Regions from separate parts of the Ruegeria sp. TM1040 genome, predicted to be linked through region 2. Evidence: riboswitches for the same ligand, from Rfam matches in the RefSeq annotation. Region 2 holds a riboswitch; each other region holds the start of a gene.
What was found. Region 2 has a riboswitch for cobalamin ahead of nrdH (glutaredoxin-like protein NrdH). Riboswitches for the same ligand answer to the same signal wherever they lie in the genome.

Region 1: another riboswitch for cobalamin. It lies ahead of TM1040_RS05170 (hypothetical protein); the one in region 2 lies ahead of nrdH (glutaredoxin-like protein NrdH).
Region 3: another riboswitch for cobalamin. It lies ahead of TM1040_RS20085 (CbtB domain-containing protein); the one in region 2 lies ahead of nrdH (glutaredoxin-like protein NrdH).
Region 4: another riboswitch for cobalamin. It lies ahead of TM1040_RS19120 (hypothetical protein); the one in region 2 lies ahead of nrdH (glutaredoxin-like protein NrdH).

Annotation. Positions count from the first base shown of each region.
Region 1 is NC_008044.1:182,909-187,115, forward strand. It holds gene TM1040_RS05160 (DNA polymerase III subunit gamma/tau) at 1-1,006, opposite strand, end outside; gene TM1040_RS05165 (protein-tyrosine phosphatase family protein) at 1,230-1,769, shown strand; gene TM1040_RS05170 (hypothetical protein) at 1,780-2,226, opposite strand; cobalamin riboswitch at 2,350-2,584, opposite strand; RNA gene ffs (signal recognition particle sRNA small type) at 2,745-2,843, opposite strand; gene TM1040_RS05175 (5'-nucleotidase C-terminal domain-containing protein) at 2,914-4,207, opposite strand, start outside.
Region 2 is NC_008044.1:545,957-550,163, reverse strand. It holds gene arsJ (organoarsenical effux MFS transporter ArsJ) at 1-133, shown strand, start outside; gene arsB (ACR3 family arsenite efflux transporter) at 130-1,164, shown strand; gene TM1040_RS19985 (GFA family protein) at 1,191-1,565, shown strand; cobalamin riboswitch at 1,810-2,003, shown strand; gene nrdH (glutaredoxin-like protein NrdH) at 2,104-2,325, shown strand; gene nrdI (class Ib ribonucleoside-diphosphate reductase assembly flavoprotein NrdI) at 2,347-2,769, shown strand; gene nrdE (class 1b ribonucleoside-diphosphate reductase subunit alpha) at 2,751-4,207, shown strand, end outside.
Region 3 is NC_008044.1:2,331,760-2,335,966, forward strand. It holds gene TM1040_RS15515 (cobyrinate a,c-diamide synthase) at 1-332, shown strand, start outside; gene cobA (uroporphyrinogen-III C-methyltransferase) at 329-1,066, shown strand; gene TM1040_RS15525 (DUF1636 family protein) at 1,063-1,446, shown strand; cobalamin riboswitch at 1,538-1,752, shown strand; gene TM1040_RS20085 (CbtB domain-containing protein) at 1,791-1,961, shown strand; gene TM1040_RS15530 (CbtA family protein) at 1,966-2,664, shown strand; gene TM1040_RS15535 (hypothetical protein) at 2,770-3,261, shown strand; gene cobF (precorrin-6A synthase (deacetylating)) at 3,334-4,098, shown strand.
Region 4 is NC_008044.1:3,098,992-3,103,198, forward strand. It holds gene TM1040_RS19100 (DMT family transporter) at 1-133, opposite strand, end outside; gene TM1040_RS19105 (cation transporter) at 218-868, opposite strand; gene TM1040_RS19110 (MerR family transcriptional regulator) at 953-1,369, shown strand; gene TM1040_RS19115 (SDR family oxidoreductase) at 1,379-2,272, opposite strand; cobalamin riboswitch at 2,377-2,592, shown strand; gene TM1040_RS19120 (hypothetical protein) at 2,680-3,399, shown strand; gene TM1040_RS19125 (ABC transporter substrate-binding protein) at 3,386-4,207, shown strand, end outside.

The DNA.
Region 1 (4,207 bases), 360 kb from region 2:
CCTGTCCACGGGCTCGCTCATCAGGGCTGATGGTAGGGTCCTCGGCGGCATCCGGCGTGATCTTCACCACCGAAACCCAGTGGGTGATCTCGGCCAGATCGCGCAGCACAGCCATCGGATCGGCGCCTTCGGCGTATTGTGCGGACAATTCTGTCAGTGCTGCAGCGGCGTCGCCGCGCAGGATCATATCCATCAGATCCAGCACCCGGCCCCGATCGGCAAGGCCAAGCATTGCACGGACCTGATCGGCCGTGGTTTCTCCGGCACCATGGCTGATTGCCTGGTCCAAAAGGGATGTCGCATCCCGGGCCGATCCTTCTGCCGCGCGGGTAATGAGCGCCAGCGCATCGTCGGCAATCTCGGCCTGCTCGCTGGTCGCAATCCGGCGCAAGAGGTCGATCATCACCTCCGGTTCGATCCTGCGCAGATCAAAGCGTTGACAGCGGGAGAGCACCGTCACAGGCACCTTGCGGATCTCGGTGGTGGCAAAAATGAACTTCACATGCGCGGGCGGCTCTTCCAGCGTTTTCAGCAACGCATTGAAGGCCGAGGTCGACAGCATGTGAACCTCGTCGATGATATAGATCTTGTAGCGCGCCGAGGCCGCACGATAGGCCACGCTGTCGATGATCTCGCGAATGTCGCCCACGCCGGTGCGCGATGCGGCGTCCATCTCCATCACGTCGACGTGGCGGCCTTCCATGATTGCGGTGCAGTGCTCGCACTTGCCGCAAGGCTCAGTAGTGGGGCCACCTTGGCCATCCTCGCCAATACAGTTCATGCCCTTGGCAATGATCCGCGCGGTGGTGGTTTTGCCCGTGCCGCGGATGCCCGTCATGATGAAGGCCTGCGCAATGCGATCCGCGGCAAAGGCGTTCTTGAGCGTGCGCACCATAGCGTCTTGCCCGACGAGATCAGCAAAGGTTTCGGGCCGGTACTTGCGTGCCAGAACCTGATATTGTCCGCTCTGTACTGCGTCAGAGATCTCGGGGCTGTGCTCGCTCATGAGGGCCTTTCGAATGGTCTTTAGGGGCGCAGGCCGGATTCGACCCCAGCGCCAAGTGTTCCGTGCAAACTAAGCTCCGACGACAGCTTCGTCCACCGCTGTTGGGGATGATCGTGCAGAATGGCGAGGTGACAGAAAAGACTACCTGTAGGACGCTTTGGCAGGCTAAGGTGACAAGACGGTATCGCGGATATGGGTCCGCGGCTCCCGGGGGGGAGAGTAAATGGTAAGTGCTACGAAATTGCAGCCGCAGCAGGCTGAACCAACTTTGTCGCTACATGCGCTTTCGGTGGGCGATGGGATCCTCGCCCTGAGCCGGGCGCCCGGTGCAGGGGGCGATTATGCCGCCGATCTGCGCCTGATCCACGAATGGCGCCCGTCTATGGTGATCTCGATGACCACGCGCGTCGAGCATGTTATCCTTGGCGTAGAGACTCTGGGCACGGACATTCAGGGGCTTGGCAGCCGCTGGTTTCATATGCCGGTTGAGGATTACCAGACCCCGACAAAGGATCTTGAGGATCATTGGCATCAGGTCAGCGCGCTCGCGCGGCAGGCCTTGTCGGGTGGAGGGCGTGTCCTTGTGCATTGCCGTGGCGGCTGTGGACGATCCGGCATGGCAGTGCTCCGGCTGATGATCGAGAGCGGCGAGCCGCCGGATGCAGCTCTTGCACGGCTCAGGGCCCTGAGGCCCTGTGCGGTGGAAACGGATGCGCAGATGGCCTGGGCCTATGGCCGCCGTCGCCAAGCGCCGCCAGCATAGGCCGAGCAGCTTAGCTCATCAGACGTGGTCTCTGTGCCCCCTGCGGGTGGCGAATTGAGGGCGCTTGCACGGGCGGACGCGCTGGGCGGGCTTCGCCAAACGCGCGGGGCATGTCTGCGCTGGAGGTGCCATGCGCGCTGCCCCCGTCTGCCGACAACATTGCATCCGCAAATCGGTCCAGCGTCTCTGTTTTGGTCGTGGCCTGCACATCGCAAAACACCCGAATACGGGCATGACTTGCGGCAAATCGCGCCGGGCAGGCTTTCTCACAGCCATCGAGGCGGCTTTCACCACTGATTTCGAAATCGTCTTTCGTAAGCCCGCGGGCGCTGTCGAGCGCTTTTGCCAGCGCCGCCAGCATCCGCTGCGCCGCTGGGCAGGGGCGCCCGAGGTGCAAACATGTTGTTGATACAAACTCATGCGTGCCCGCGTCACGCGTCTCTGTGTGGTCCGTCATTCTCGTGCCCTCCGCACTCGGATCAAGGGGCCGTAGGGATGAGCGGGACATCGGATGGGATCAGGCCCTTCGGGCGCGGAGTGATCAGCCATCAGACCTCCTCCGAGACACCCCGCCCGGCTTCAGGTTTACATTGCCGATGGCAGGTCTCCTGACTTGCGGGTCATCGCGAACCGGCCCTTCCCGACCCTTTTTTGCCGGTTACGACGTTGGGGTCAGTGGCTTTGCCGGGGAACTCGCCGCTCACAGTTGCGGGGGCAGTCACGGACTTGGCGGGACCCAATGGTCCAAAGCCTCACCGTATTCCCTTTTCATCCCACCCCAAACAGAGGCAGGAACCATCTGTCTGGATGCTACGCAGCGGTAAGTCGCCTCGTCAACTGGGATCTTTCTGCGAGCGCGAAATAGGTCAGCGGCGCGGCACAAGACACATGGGATGCGCAAGACAATGCGAGGATGTGCAGGTAGGGAGCAGGCTCATCAAACACAAAACCCCGCCTGGGGCGGGGTCGTGTGACAAGTGAGAGGCTGGACATCGACCCAAGCGGGGCTCGTTGTGGCTGCTTCCTTCCGGACCTGACCAGGTTGGCGAGGCGCTTGCCCGCGCCAACCTCTCGAATCCCGATATAGGGAAGCCGCGGAAAGATGACAACCCGCTGCCGGTTTGAATCCTCGTGTGTCGCGCGCTCAGAGGCGCAGCTTCAGCGCCAGAAACCCAGTGTCGAGCTCTGTTGCGGAGCGGGCCACATTCTCGGGCAATTCATGGAGGTGGCGCCTGGCACCCGGGCCCGTGAGGGCAATCGCATCCACGCCCAAGTCCGGGCTGAAGCGCCAGGGCGCCGGAAAGACGGCGGAAAGGTCATGTGCAGAGGCCACATAGGCGCCGACCACATCCCGGATCATCTGCGGCGGCAGGGGCAGACCGGGCGCATCCATAAGCATTCGAAAATTGCCACCGCCGCTGCTGCGGTAGCTGTTGAAGGCAACTGCAAACTGCTGGTCCCCGTGCATGGGGCGGCCATTCCACTGCAGGTTCCTGATCCGCCCCGGCCCTTCATGGAGCCTGCGTCCTTCGGCATCAAATCGCGCGTGCTCTCGAGGGTCGATTTCATACTGCAGGCCGAAAATGACATCAAAGTTGTGCCCCGGGCGCGCAGGATCTGCCAGCAGGCGCGCGTCTGCATCAGGCTCCAGCTGATTAAAGAGCCCTGCGGACATCTCGAGCCAGTCTCGCACTTGATGGCCGTTGACGATGATGCAGCGCAACTCGTTGGGGTAACTATAAATATCTGCGACATGACGGCGCGAGATCTCTCCCGGTGGGACGTCCGTGTAATTGAGCGGCCCGGCGCGCCCGCCAAATTTGGCCGGCGCCACGGCAGACAAAAGTGGCAGGTCCGCATACTCTGATTTCAGCAGCATCGGCTGCACTGCGGCAGCCTGTGCCGTCGCAATGAGTGCGAGGGCGCGATCTTCAGCAAAATAGGTGAAATAGGAATGATGTGCCTCGGACAATGTGCCGACTTTTGCCGCCATCTCGGCACGCGTCTGTTCGTGGACATCCCGTAGCGCCAGAACGAGATCTGGTGCCTCAGAAACAACCGGGCGCAGACCGTCGCGGGTTTGATGCGCTACGGCGCGTAGCGCCGCGCTGCCGCCTTCAACGCGCCAGCCCTGTGGCGTCTGACGCAGGCCGAGATCTATCACCCCGAGATGAGACCCGCCGGACCCGGGCATGACGACCGGAATCTCCCAGTCACGTCCCGAGCCGTCGGGCGGTGGGAGCAACAAATGCGTATGCCCTCCGATGGCTGCGTCGAGACCGGGCAGACGCGACAGGGGGCGAAGCGCGTTTTCCATTCCGTCCCGCGCAGTGTCATCGCCTTCTCCTGTGTGGGCGAGGGCAATCACCACATCCGCACCGGACGCCCGCAGGTCTGAAATCGCAGCCTTTGCGCTGCGCAGCATGTCATCCACATGC
Region 2 (4,207 bases):
GTTGCTTTCTGGTCTCACCTATCAACTGGGCGGGGTCGCGGCCTGCCTTGGCACCGCAGCCCTGATGATCGCACTTAGCGCATTGGCTGCAGGGCGCCTCTCTGCCCCTACATCTGAAAGAGCCACGGCATGAGCATCTTCGAGAAATACCTGAGCCTCTGGGTGGCATTGGCGATGACGGCCGGCATTGCGCTTGGCAGTCTGGCCCCCGGCGTGATGGAGGCCATCGCCGCGCTGGAGGTGGCCCGTGTCAATTTAGTGGTCGCGGCACTGATCTGGGCCATGGTTTACCCGATGATGATTGGCGTGAACCCACGAAGCCTACGAGATGTGGCGCGCCAGCCCAAGGGCCTTGCGATCACGCTGGTGGTCAACTGGCTGATCAAACCCTTTACCATGGCCGCACTTGGCGTGCTGTTCTTCGAGGTGGTCTTTGCGCCCTTTCTGGAGCCACAAGACGCACAGCAGTATATCGCGGGGCTGATCCTTTTGGGGGCCGCGCCCTGCACCGCGATGGTTTTTGTGTGGTCGCAACTCACCCGGGGCGACGAAAGCTACACCCTGCTGCAAGTCTCGGTGAACGATCTCATCATGGTGGTGGCCTTTGCCCCTATCGTGGCCTTTCTCTTGGGTGTCACGGACATTGAGGTGCCATGGAGCACGCTGATCCTGTCGGCGGTGCTGTTTGTTGCTCTGCCGCTGATGGCCGGTCTCTGGACCCGCAACCGTTTGGCGGAAGAGGCGCGTATCACGGCCTTTCTCGCACGGATCAAACCGCTCTCGATGCTGGGGCTGATCACAACGGTGGTGATCCTGTTTGGCCTGCAAGGTCAGGTCATTCTGGACCGCCCGAGCGTGATTGCGATGATCGCCGTGCCCATCCTGATCCAGAGCTACGGGATCTTCTTTCTCGCCTATGGCGCCGCCTATGCGCTGCGGGTGCCACATCGGATCGCAGCACCCTGCGCGCTGATCGGGACGTCGAATTTCTTTGAACTGGCGGTGGCTGTCGCGATCAGCCTCTTTGGGCTTCACTCCGGGGCGGCGCTCGCAACCGTGGTTGGCGTACTGGTCGAGGTTCCAGTGATGCTGACACTGGTGGCCTTTGCCAATCGCACCCGTGCCAGGTTTGCCTTGACCGGAGCAGACCACCAGGCAAGCTGAGCCCTCATGCGCTGAGGAGGTCCACCATGTCCGAGGTCACTGCAAGCTGCCTGTGCGGCGATATCCGCGTCAGAGCCTCCGGGTCCCCCATCGGTGTCGGCCTGTGTCACTGCATGGATTGTCGCAAGCACCATGGTGCGGTGTTCTGGGCCGCGGCGGTTTACCCGGCTGAGGCGGTCGAAGTATTCGGCCAGACGCAACAATATCAGGGCCGCCATTTTTGCCCGAGATGCGGATCATCGGTCTATTCATGCAGCGAAGGTGAGGTGGAGCTCCATCTCGGAGCAATGGATCAGCCAAACCAGTTCACGCCGACCTATGAGCTATGGACAGACCGGCGCGAGCACTGGCTCACCCCACTCGCCAGAGCCCATCAGCATTCTCGCAATCGCGGGGCGTGAGGACCGGGGCGGCGTGCGCCGGAGGCGTCTTTCTATGCAGTATGTCTTGCAGGACACAGCTGCGCGACAATTTCACACGGCCCGTCTGATCCAAGACTGTGGATAAAGATGGGGGTAAGGGTGTGCGAATTTGCCGATCCCCTTACATTGCAGCCACAAAGAAACCGCGGGCGAACACCCTGCCCTGTGGAAAACAAAAACCACCGCGCCCTACACCATATATTGACCATTTCGCGCATCTGCATCAATATCGTGTTGCTTTGGTTCTTTCGAGGCGACTCGCAAGCGAAGAGGGAAACTGGTGAAAATCCGGTGCTGCCCCCGCAACTGTAAGCGGCAAGCCCTGCCCGTGCCACTGACGCATCGCTGCGTTGGGAAGGCGGGAGGGGGCGTTTGAGCCGCGAAGCCAGGAGACCTGCCAGAGCACGACACACGACGACCGCGGCGGTGGGCCCGGACGCGTCATCTGACACCGGAACCGGTGTCGGCTGCCGTGGCCTCTCCGCCCAGAAGGACAACACCTGAGGGGATCTTGCAGATGAGCATCACTGTCTATTCAAAACCTGCCTGCGTGCAGTGCACCGCCACCACCCGCGCTCTTGAGGCGAAAGGGATCTCTTTTGACCTCGTTGATCTGACAGAAGATGCCGCTGCTCTGGAAATGGTGCAGGGTCTGGGCTATCGTCAGGCACCCGTGGTGGTCGCTGGCGAAGAGCACTGGGCTGGTTTTCGCCCTGACTTGATCGGCCAGTTGGCGTAAAGGTAAAAGGTGACCGGGTAAGTGGTCGGGCTTGTCTATTACTCCTCCCGTTCGGGCAATACGGCCCGTTTGATGGAGCGACTGGGGCTCGAGGCTCTGCGGCTGCCGCAGACGGAGCCTTCCCCCGAAGTAGATGCGCCCTATGTGTTGGTGACGCCAACCTTTGCCGATGGTGAAGGCCGGGGCGCAGTGCCAAAACCGGTCATCAAATTTCTGAATAACAGCCGCAATCGCGCCCTCCTCAGGGGTGTGATTGCCGGAGGCAACCGCAACTTTGGTGACACCTTTGCCCTCGCGGGGGATGTGATCGCCAAGAAATGCAATGTCCCCGTCCTTTACCGCTTTGAGTTGGCGGGAACCGAAACAGACATCGCCCGCATGCGCGCGGGCCTCGCCCGGTTCTGGGCGGCACAGGAGCAGCAGACATGCTTGACGCAAGCGTAACCGCCGATCTCGACTATCACGCGCTGAACGCGATGTTGAACCTCTATGACGACGAGGGCAACATCCAGTTCGACGCCGACCGTATGGCGGCCCGGCAGTATTTCCTGCAACACGTGAACCAGAACACCGTGTTCTTTCACTCGCTGGATGAAAAGCTCGGCTACCTCGTCGAGAAAGGCTATTACGAGCCGGAGGTGCTGGATCAGTATTCCCGCAACTTCCACCGCAAGATCTGGGATGCGGCCTACGCCAAGAAGTTCCGCTTCCCGTCCTTCCTCGGGGCGTTCAAATACTACACCTCCTACACGCTCAAGACCCGTGACGGGCAGCGCTATCTCGAGCGCTATGAAGATCGTGTGGTGATGAACGCGCTGACGCTGGCACGCGGCGATGAAAAGCTCGCGATGAAGCTGATGTCGGAGATCATCGACGGTCGTTTCCAGCCTGCTACGCCAACCTTCCTCAATGCCGGCAAAAAAGCCCGTGGCGAGTTTGTGTCCTGCTTCCTCTTGCGTCTCGAAGACAACATGGAGTCGATCGGACGCGGCATCAACTCGGCGCTGCAGCTCTCCAAACGCGGCGGTGGCGTGGCCTTGATGCTGACCAACATTCGTGAACACGGCGCCCCGATCAAGGGCATCGAGAACCAGTCTTCGGGCGTCATCCCGGTGATGAAGCTTCTTGAGGACAGCTTTTCCTACGCCAACCAGCTGGGCGCACGCCAGGGCGCGGGCGCGGTCTATCTGAACGCGCATCACCCGGATATTCTGCGTTTCTTGGATACCAAGCGCGAAAACGCAGATGAGAAAATCCGCATCAAGACGCTCTCGCTTGGCGTGGTGATCCCCGACATCACCTTCCAGCTCGCCAAGAAAAACGAGGACATGTATCTGTTCTCGCCGCATGACGTGGAAAAGGTCTACGGTCAGGCCTTCTCGGAAATCTCGGTCACCGAGAAATATCACGAGATGGTGGACAACCCGCAGATCCGCAAAAAGAAGATCAACGCGCGCGCGTTCTTCCAGACCATTGCCGAGATCCAGTTCGAGTCCGGCTACCCTTACATCATGTTCGAGGACACGGTGAATGCCGCAAACCCGATTGCGGGCCGCATCGCGATGTCGAACCTCTGCTCGGAGATCCTGCAGGTCAACGAGCCGTCCAAATTCAATGACGACCTGTCCTATGAGCAGATGGGCACGGATATTTCCTGCAACCTTGGCTCGATGAACATCGCCCGTGCGATGGACGGTGGCGATCTGGCAGGCACTGTGGGCACCGCGATCCGCGCGCTCAATGCAGTGTCGGAAATGTCGAGCATCGACTCCGTACCTTCCATCCGCAAGGGCAACGAAGAAGGCCACGCAATTGGTCTTGGTCAGATGAACCTGCATGGATACCTCGCCCGCGAGCGCATCCATTACGGCAGCGCAGAAGG
Region 3 (4,207 bases), 1.4 Mb from region 2:
GCGGCGGCTACATGGCCCTTGGCGAGGCCTTGATCGACAAGGACGGCACGCGGCACCAGATGGCGGGGCTCCTTGGGCTTGTGACATCCTATGAAAAGCGCAAGTTCCACCTCGGGTATCGCCGCGCAGCGCTAGAAGCGCCGATGCCGGGCTTTGACAGCGGCGCGTTTCTGCGCGGACATGAGTTCCATTATTCGACCATCCTCGACGAGCCAGACGCCCCACTGGCCCGGGTGATGGACGCCGACGGCAACCCGGTGCCCGAGACCGGCTCCGTCAAAGGCCATGTCACCGGTACGTTCTTTCACCTCATCACCGGAGAGCAGCCATGAGCGGGTTTGTCAGTTTTGTGTCCTCCGGGCCGGGCGATCCCGAGCTTTTGACCCTCAAGGCGGTCAAGCGGCTGGAGGCGGCTGACGCGGTGCTGTTTGATGATCTGTCGTCCGGGCCGATCCTTTCCCATGCGCGCGCGGATGCGGATATGGTTGGCGTCGGAAAACGCGCCGGGCGCCCCTCGCCCAAGCAAGACCACGTCAGCCAGCTCTTGGTGGAATACGCCCAGTCCGGCGCCCATGTGGTGCGTCTGAAATCGGGCGATTCAGGTGTGTTTGGGCGCCTCGAAGAAGAAATGGTGGCGCTGCGCGCCGCTGGCATCAAATACGAGATCATTCCCGGTGTCACCGCCGCCTCGGCAGCCGCTGCGGCGGCGGGTATTCCGCTCACGCGGCGGCTGACGGCACGGCGCCTGCAGTTTATCACGGGCCATGACGTGACCGGCGGCCTGCCCGAGCATATGAACCTCACCGCTCTTGCAGACCCCGAGGCCACAACCGTGGTCTACATGGGCAAACGCACCTTTGCGACTTTGCTTGAGCTGCTTCTTGAGGCAGGCCTGCCAGAGACCACACCGGCGCTGGTGGCGCTTGGGGTCTCGACCCCCGCCCAAGAGCTGCACCGGGTGACAGTGGCTGCCCTGCCGGACCTCCTGGAGGCCATCATCTCCCCCGCGCCAGTGTTGATCCTTTATGGCCCCTTGGCCGACGATGACGCGCTCGTGTCGCAATGACCGCACCGGTGATCTCGCTGTGCCGGACCTGCCAAGATGCCGATCCCGCGCTGCTGCCCCAATTGGCAGCGGCGCTGCGGGAGGCTCATCCAAGGGCCCTGCTGCAATCGGTTGACTGCATGTCGGGTTGTGCACGCCCGCAGACCCTCTCGGTGCGCCAAAGCGGCAAGACAGCCTATCTCTTTGGGGAGATCACAGCAGCGGACCTACCCGATATACTCAGGTTTCTGCGGCTCTACGAGGCAAGCGCCGATGGCACCTTCACGGATGCGCGCCCAATTGGCGAGCTGAGGTTCAAAGCCATCGCGCGCATCCCTGCCCCCCTGCCCGAAACTACCGCCGCGTCACAAACTGGCTCCGCCGCCTCTCCCGAGGAGTGAGGCTGCCAGTCAGAGACCACCTGCGTGATAAAATGCCGCGAATGCGCGCTCCAAGGGCGGTTTCATGCTTGACCGATCGCGCGCGCGCGCCGCATTGTCGACGGCATACGGTGTCCCAGAGCGCAAAGCGCCGGGACTGAAACGGGAATGAGGAACGGCGGACCCAATCGCGGCGCCAAAGCCTCAACCGCCCCCGCGACTGTGAGCGGTGAGCGACATTCAGCATCCACTGGCCGCTGGGCCGGGAAGGAGAATGATCGCCGCGACCCGCGAGTCAGGAGACCGGCCGTATGAAACGAGGACAGTGAATGTGTCGTCGGGTGTGACGACACGGAGGACGAATTATGACGACCAAGACGCTCAACACGACCGCTTCTGCCAGCCAGATCATCCCGGTTCTTTTCGCCGTGGTACTGGGTCTGGGGATCATCACCGTGACCGGCCATGTGCAGGCCTCCACCCTGCATGATGCTGCGCATGATGTGCGCCACGCGACCGGCTTCCCCTGCCACTAAGCAGATGTTCGCACGCATTTTGACCAGCGCGTTGTTCGCTGGTGCTGCAGCGGGGCTGATTGCCGCCCTTCTGCAGCTTTTCTTCGTGCAGCCGGTGCTTTTGCATGCCGAACTCTATGAATCGGGCGCGCTTGTGCATTTCGGCGGCGAGACCGTATCCGCCCATCCCGAATTGCCGGGCATCTTTGACGAGCCGATGCGCAATTTGCTCAGCATCCTCTTCACCATGCTGATTTACACTGGCTACGCGCTGATCCTGGTGGCCTTGATGTCGGTTGCGGAGCGGCAAGGCCATGAAATCCGCACCGGACAGGGCTTGCTGTGGGGATTGGCAGGCTTTGTGGCGCTTCACTTTGCGCCCGGTTTTTCGCTCGCACCAGAAGTGCCCGGCGTTGCCGCCGCCGATGTGGGCGCCCGTCAGATCTGGTGGGCCGCCACAGTGGCGAGCGCAGGTGTTGCCATGTGGCTGATCGCTTTTGGCGGTAATCTGGTGGCCTATGTGGTGGCCGCGCTCTTGTTGATGGCGCCGCATGTGATCGGCGCGCCGGAGCCCGAGACCTTTGCAGGTCCGGTGCCAACCGAGATCGGCGCCCTTTTTGCGGCGCGCGCCTTGGGGATCGGCATGGCGGCATGGGCATTGCTCGGCGTGTTCTGTGCCTATTTCTGGCAGACCGAAGCCGCACATGCGGATGCCAACACTTAGGCGGCTCTCCAGGCTGTCCCCGCTGCGTCATTGCATGCAGCGGGGACAGCCTGCGAGACTGCGCTGCAGCCTCAAATACGTTTACTTTCCGGAGAATGACCTTCCATGTCCCGTTCGCTCGCTCTGTTTGCCATTGGCCTTGTGTTTGGGGGCGGTATCGGATTTCTGACCGCCGCAGGAAACGGCGTCACCCTGGATGGGCATGATCACTCTGATCCTGCGCACCACGGTGGCGGATCCGGCGTGGCCACGCACGACCATTCCGCACTGGTGAATTCCCCCTCTGGTCCAGAGGCGCCCTCGGTCGAGATCCACGTCACGCCCGACGCGATGTCCGGTTGGAACCTGCAAGTGGAGACCAAGAACTTTCGCTTCGCCCCGGAGCATGCCTCGGGGGCCGATCAACCCGGCGAGGGCCATGCACATGTCTATGTGAACGGCGAGAAAATCACGCGCCTCTATGGGTCCTGGCTGCATCTTGCGGCCTTGCCCGAAGGCGAGACCGAGGTGAAAGTCTCTCTGAGTTCCAACAGCCATGGCACCATCGCCGTCGACGGCGTGCCGGTCGAGGCGCGCGTTGTCGTGAGTGCCCCCTGATGGGGCACTCTTGACCTCTTTGCGCGGGCGTCCCATTGCGGGGCGACGGATTTAACGGATGGAGAGCCTTCTATGCTCCAGCTCAGTCTGATCGGGATCGGCACCGGCAACCCCAAGCACCTGACCCGCGAGGCGATGGAGGCAATCTGCGCGCAGGATTTGATCCTGATACCCAACAAGGGCGCAGGCAAGGACGACCTTGCCGGGCTGCGGCAAGCGATCTGCGCCGATGTCCTGGCGGGCGCGGCATCGGCGCCCAAGATCGTCGAATTCGACCTTCCCGTGCGTGATCCGGCCACTCCGGATTACCGCCAGCGGGTCGAGGACTGGCACGACGCCATCGCAGAGGTTTGGCAGGCCACACTCGCTGCACATCTCCCCAAAGGCGGGCAAGCCGGGTTTCTGGTTTGGGGCGACCCCTCACTCTATGACAGCACCATGCGCATTGCCGAGCGTCTTGGTCAGCGCATGGAAATGCAGATGCGGGTGATCCCCGGCATCACCTCGGTGCAAGCGCTGACGGCGGCGCATGGGGTGCCCCTCAACCGGATCGGCGCGCCCGTGCAGATCACCACCGGACGCCAGCTCCGCGATGCGGGCTGGCCCGCGGGCTGTGACACGTTGGTCATCATGCTGGATGGGGAGTGCTCGTTCCAGAGCGTCGACCGTCCCGAACAGGTCATGATCCACTGGTCCGCCTATGCGGGGATGGAAAACGAGATCAATATCGCCGGGCGTCTCTCCGACGTGCAGGACCAGATCCTGTCAGTGCGCGCCCGCGCACGGCGCGATCATGGCTGGATCATGGACATCTACATGCTGGAACGCCTGCGCTGACCCCAGCCATTTTTCGTGACGCTCGGCGGTTCATTCCAGATCCGCGTCTCTGTCAGTCGCGGCGGCGTCCGATGTGGAGATCCAGCGCTGCAGCCTGTCCAAAGGACAG
Region 4 (4,207 bases), 650 kb from region 2:
ACACCGCCTGACCTGTGGGCACCGTCTGGGTGATTTCCTTGATGAGGCCCGACATGATGGTGAACAGCCCGATGGCGGTCACTTTTAGTGTGATTGCCAAAATCGGTCGATGCGATGTTAAGCTTTTTGCCATGCGCGGACCCTGCGCGCTTGGCCGGGGAATGGCAAGCACGCAAGGGAGAAGTGATACATTATTTGCGACCCAGCCACCCGAAAATCAGTGTGCAGGGCCGGGATCATGGGCCTCGGCCTGATTTTCCTCACTACGCCATTCGGCGAGTGCTTGGCGCAAGATCTGCAGGGCAGAATTGAGGAACAATCCGGCCATGATGCCTGCCACAATCAGGTCGGGCCAACCGGTTGAGGTGCCCCAAACCCCAAGCGCGGCGATCATGACCGCAACATTGCCGACCGCGTCGTTGCGTGAACAGAGCCAGACGGATCGGACGTTGGCGTCGCCGTCTTTGTAGGCGGCCAGCAGGGCCACGGACAACAGGTTCGCAGCGAGCGCAAGAAATCCGATCACGCCCATGACCTGCGCCTCGGGCACGCCCACAACAAAGACGTTCCAAATTGTAGAACCAAAGACCCAGCCGCCCATCAGCAGAAGGCTCACACCCTTGCCAATTGCGGCCAGCGCCCGCGTACGCAGGCTGGCTCCGATGACTGCCAGCGAGATCCCGTAGGTGAGCGCATCCCCTAGAAAATCAAGCGCATCGGCTTTCAGCGCCTGGCTGCCTGCGGCTTGACCAGCGGCCATTTCAACACAGAACATCGCCGCGTTGATCACGATCACAGCCCACAGGCGGCGTTTATATTCCTTTGATACTCCGTCAAAGCGGGCGGTGTGGTTGCAGCATCCTGCCATGAGTCAGGTCCTTTGCGCTTCGTCTTGAATTCGATTCGAGAGGAACTTAATTGCTCTAGTGACTAGAGGTTCAAGGGGGATTTGATGCTGTCCATTGGTGCATTGTCCAAGGCCACCGGGGTCAAGGTTCCGACCATTCGCTATTACGAAGAGATCGGTTTGATCGACCATGCCAGTAGAAATGCCGGCAATCAAAGGCGCTACGATCAGGCGGGGCTGGAGCGGCTTGGCTTTATCAAACATGCCCGCGATCTCGGTTTTACATTAGAAGAAATCAGGGACTTGATGGGGCTCAACGGGCAGCTGGGCCAGGATTGCAGAGCTGCCGATCGCATCGCGCAGTCGCAGCTTGAAAAGGTGCGGGCGCGGATCGCGCGCTTACGCCGTCTCGAGGCCGAGTTGGAGCGGATCACCACCCTGTGCCAAGGTGGCAATGGTGGTCAGTGCCAGGTCCTGAGCGCCTTGGGGGACCATAGCTTGTGCTTGGGCGACCATGATTGAAGGTGTTGTTTACACGCCGGGTGGATCCGCAGGCGGGACAAATTTCTCCATGTCCTCCGCTGAAAAGACCGCCTGCAATCCGCTTCGATAATCCGGGTAGCGCAACTTCACCCCGAGCTCGTCCTTGATCCGTGCGTTGCGCACACGTTTGTTTTCACCGTAAAAACTGCGCGCCATCGGGCTCATCCCGGCTTCGTCAAAGGGAACCTCGGATGGGATCGGCAGGCCCAGGAGCTCTGCAGCGTAGCCCAGAACATCCTGCGGTGGAGCGGGTTCATCGTCGCAGACATTGTAGATCGCGCCTGGATTTGGCGCCTGGATCGATGCTTTGAGAACCTGCGCGATGTCCTCCACATGGGCGCGCGAAAACACCTGACCGGGTTTGACGATACGGCGCGCCTTGCCCGCCATCAGCTTGGCAAAGGGTCCACGACCCGGGCCATAGATCCCGGCAAGGCGAAAGATATGCAGGGGCAGTCCTGCGAGGCTGCTCCACTCTTCTTCGGCGCGGACGCGCCAGTTTCCGCGCTGGCTCGACGGGGTTGCGGGAGTCATCTCGTCAACCCAGCCGCCATCGTGATCACCATATACGGCAGTTGTCGACAGATAGCCGATCCACTCCAACGACGGCAGCGCAGCAATCTCGGCGCCAAGCGCATTTAGGACGGGATCGCCGTCTTCTGAAGGACTGATGGAGAGCAGAATATGCGTTACATCCCGAAGCGGCACATCTTGTCCGGGCCATGTCATCAATTCCACCCCACTCTCGGATTGGTCCTCGCAGCGATCCCGGGTTGTTCCGATGATGCGCCACGCGTCGCGCGGCAGGATCTTTGCCAGCGCGCGGGCCGTGTAGCCAAAGCCAAAGCAAAGCAGCGTTTTACGGGTGGTGTCTTGGGTCATATGGCAGAACATGCGGGCGGATGCGGGCAGATGCAAGCACCTGCTGCAGACGGCCAGCTGCGATTATGTGCAGCCGTCGTCGCTTGACACAGGCGAAAAGACTGCCGCATGAGAGGGGCGATGGTTCCCCGACGCCTAAGGCCGGTGGGATGAAAAGGGAATTCGGTGCGGAGGAGCCAAAGGGCGCCAAATCCGAAACTGCCCCCGCAACTGTAAGCGGCGAGCGCCCCGTCACAGCCCACTGATCCTCATGGATCGGGAAGGGAGGGACGCGCAATAACCCGCAAGTCAGGAGACCTGCCATCGCGACTTTTTAACCAAGCGGGCGGTGGGCCCGCGGAGGACGCGATGCCAGATGTCAAAACTCTGATGAGTCACACTTGCACGCCTCTTGGTCGGAGGTTGGGATGCACGTTTATCTCTATCTGATTTCAGCCAATTACGTCAGCACAAAGCGGTTTGCGGCGCTTTCGAGACGGCTCGAAGAGCTTGCGCCCAAACCTGCGATGGCCATTCGGCTGGAGGCAGACGGGGTCGGGCTATGGCAAGCGCTGGACACACTCAGGGCGCGTGGTGCGCGCCGAATCGACCTGCGTCCTGTGGGCCTTCCGTTTTCGCAATCACTGGAAAACTGGCTACCGGGTGCGGCGGGGGCATGGTGCGCGCAGCAGAATGGCGTTCCCCCCGAAGTTTTCTTTGCGAGCAGCCCCGAGCATGACGACGACGTGATCCGGGCGGTTGCCAGCGCAGAGGTCTCGTTGCAGCGGGTCGTGGATCGGCCCAGAGGCGAGATCGGCAAAGGCTGGGATCTGCCCCCACCGCATCAGCACCATCTCCTGGTCTGTACCGGTCCGCGTTGCCACCTCAAAGACGCACCGAACCTTGCGGATCATCTCAAGTCGGAAATCCGGCGCGCGGGGCTTGGGGACAGCTGTCTGGTCACCACAACGGGCTGCGTCTTTCCCTGCAATGCGGGGCCGGTGATCGTGCATTATCCGCGCGGGGATTGGTATCGGGTTCCGGATCTCTCGGAGATCCAGCGTTTTGTCAAAACCGTCCTTGTGCAGGGCGGTAGGCTTGAACATCTCATTTTCCATCAAACGGGAGTCTCCCATGAAACTGCGTAACCTTTTGCCATTGCTCGGCCTCATGGCATCTGCAGCGCATGCTGATGCCGTCACCATCCAAAGCTGCGGCGTCTCTCAAGTGTTCGATAAAACGCCGAGCCGCGCGATCACGCTCAACCAGCAGGCAACCGAAGTCATGCTGGCGCTGGGCCTGCAGGAAGCGATGGTTGGAACCGCGTACATTGACGACGCGATTCCCGCGCAATGGAACGACGCCTACGAGAGCGTGCCGGTTCTGGCTGAAAAATACCCAGCCGCAGAGGTGGTATTGGCGCAGGAACCGGACTTTTTGTTTGCCGGCTTTGGATCGGCGTTTTCTGAGGACAATCTCGGTGCCGCCGAGAAATGGCACGACCTCGGGATTGGCACCTATCTTGTGGATGCCTCCTGCAAGGACAAACACCTTCAGGACGTGCCCTTGACCGTTGCCCCGATCTTTGAAGATATTGAAACTGTTGGAAAAATATTCAACGTAGAAGACCGTGCGAACGCATTGATCGATACCCTTCAACAGCGGTTGGACTCTGTCAAAGCAGCGCCGTCCGGGGCGGGGCAGACTGCCTTCATCTATGATAGCGGCGCAGAGACGCCTTTCTCCATCGGGTGTTGTGGCGGGCCTGCGCTGCTGGCGTCGCTCACGGGGCTTCAGAGCATCAGCAGCGATGTGCCCGGCACTTGGGTCGATCTCTCTTGGGAGCATGTGGTTGCCGCAGACCCGGATGTGATCCTGTTGATCGAGGCGGATTGGTCGACCGCCGCAGAAAAACGCGCGCACATGGAAGCGGACCCAGTATTGAGCGCGTTGCGC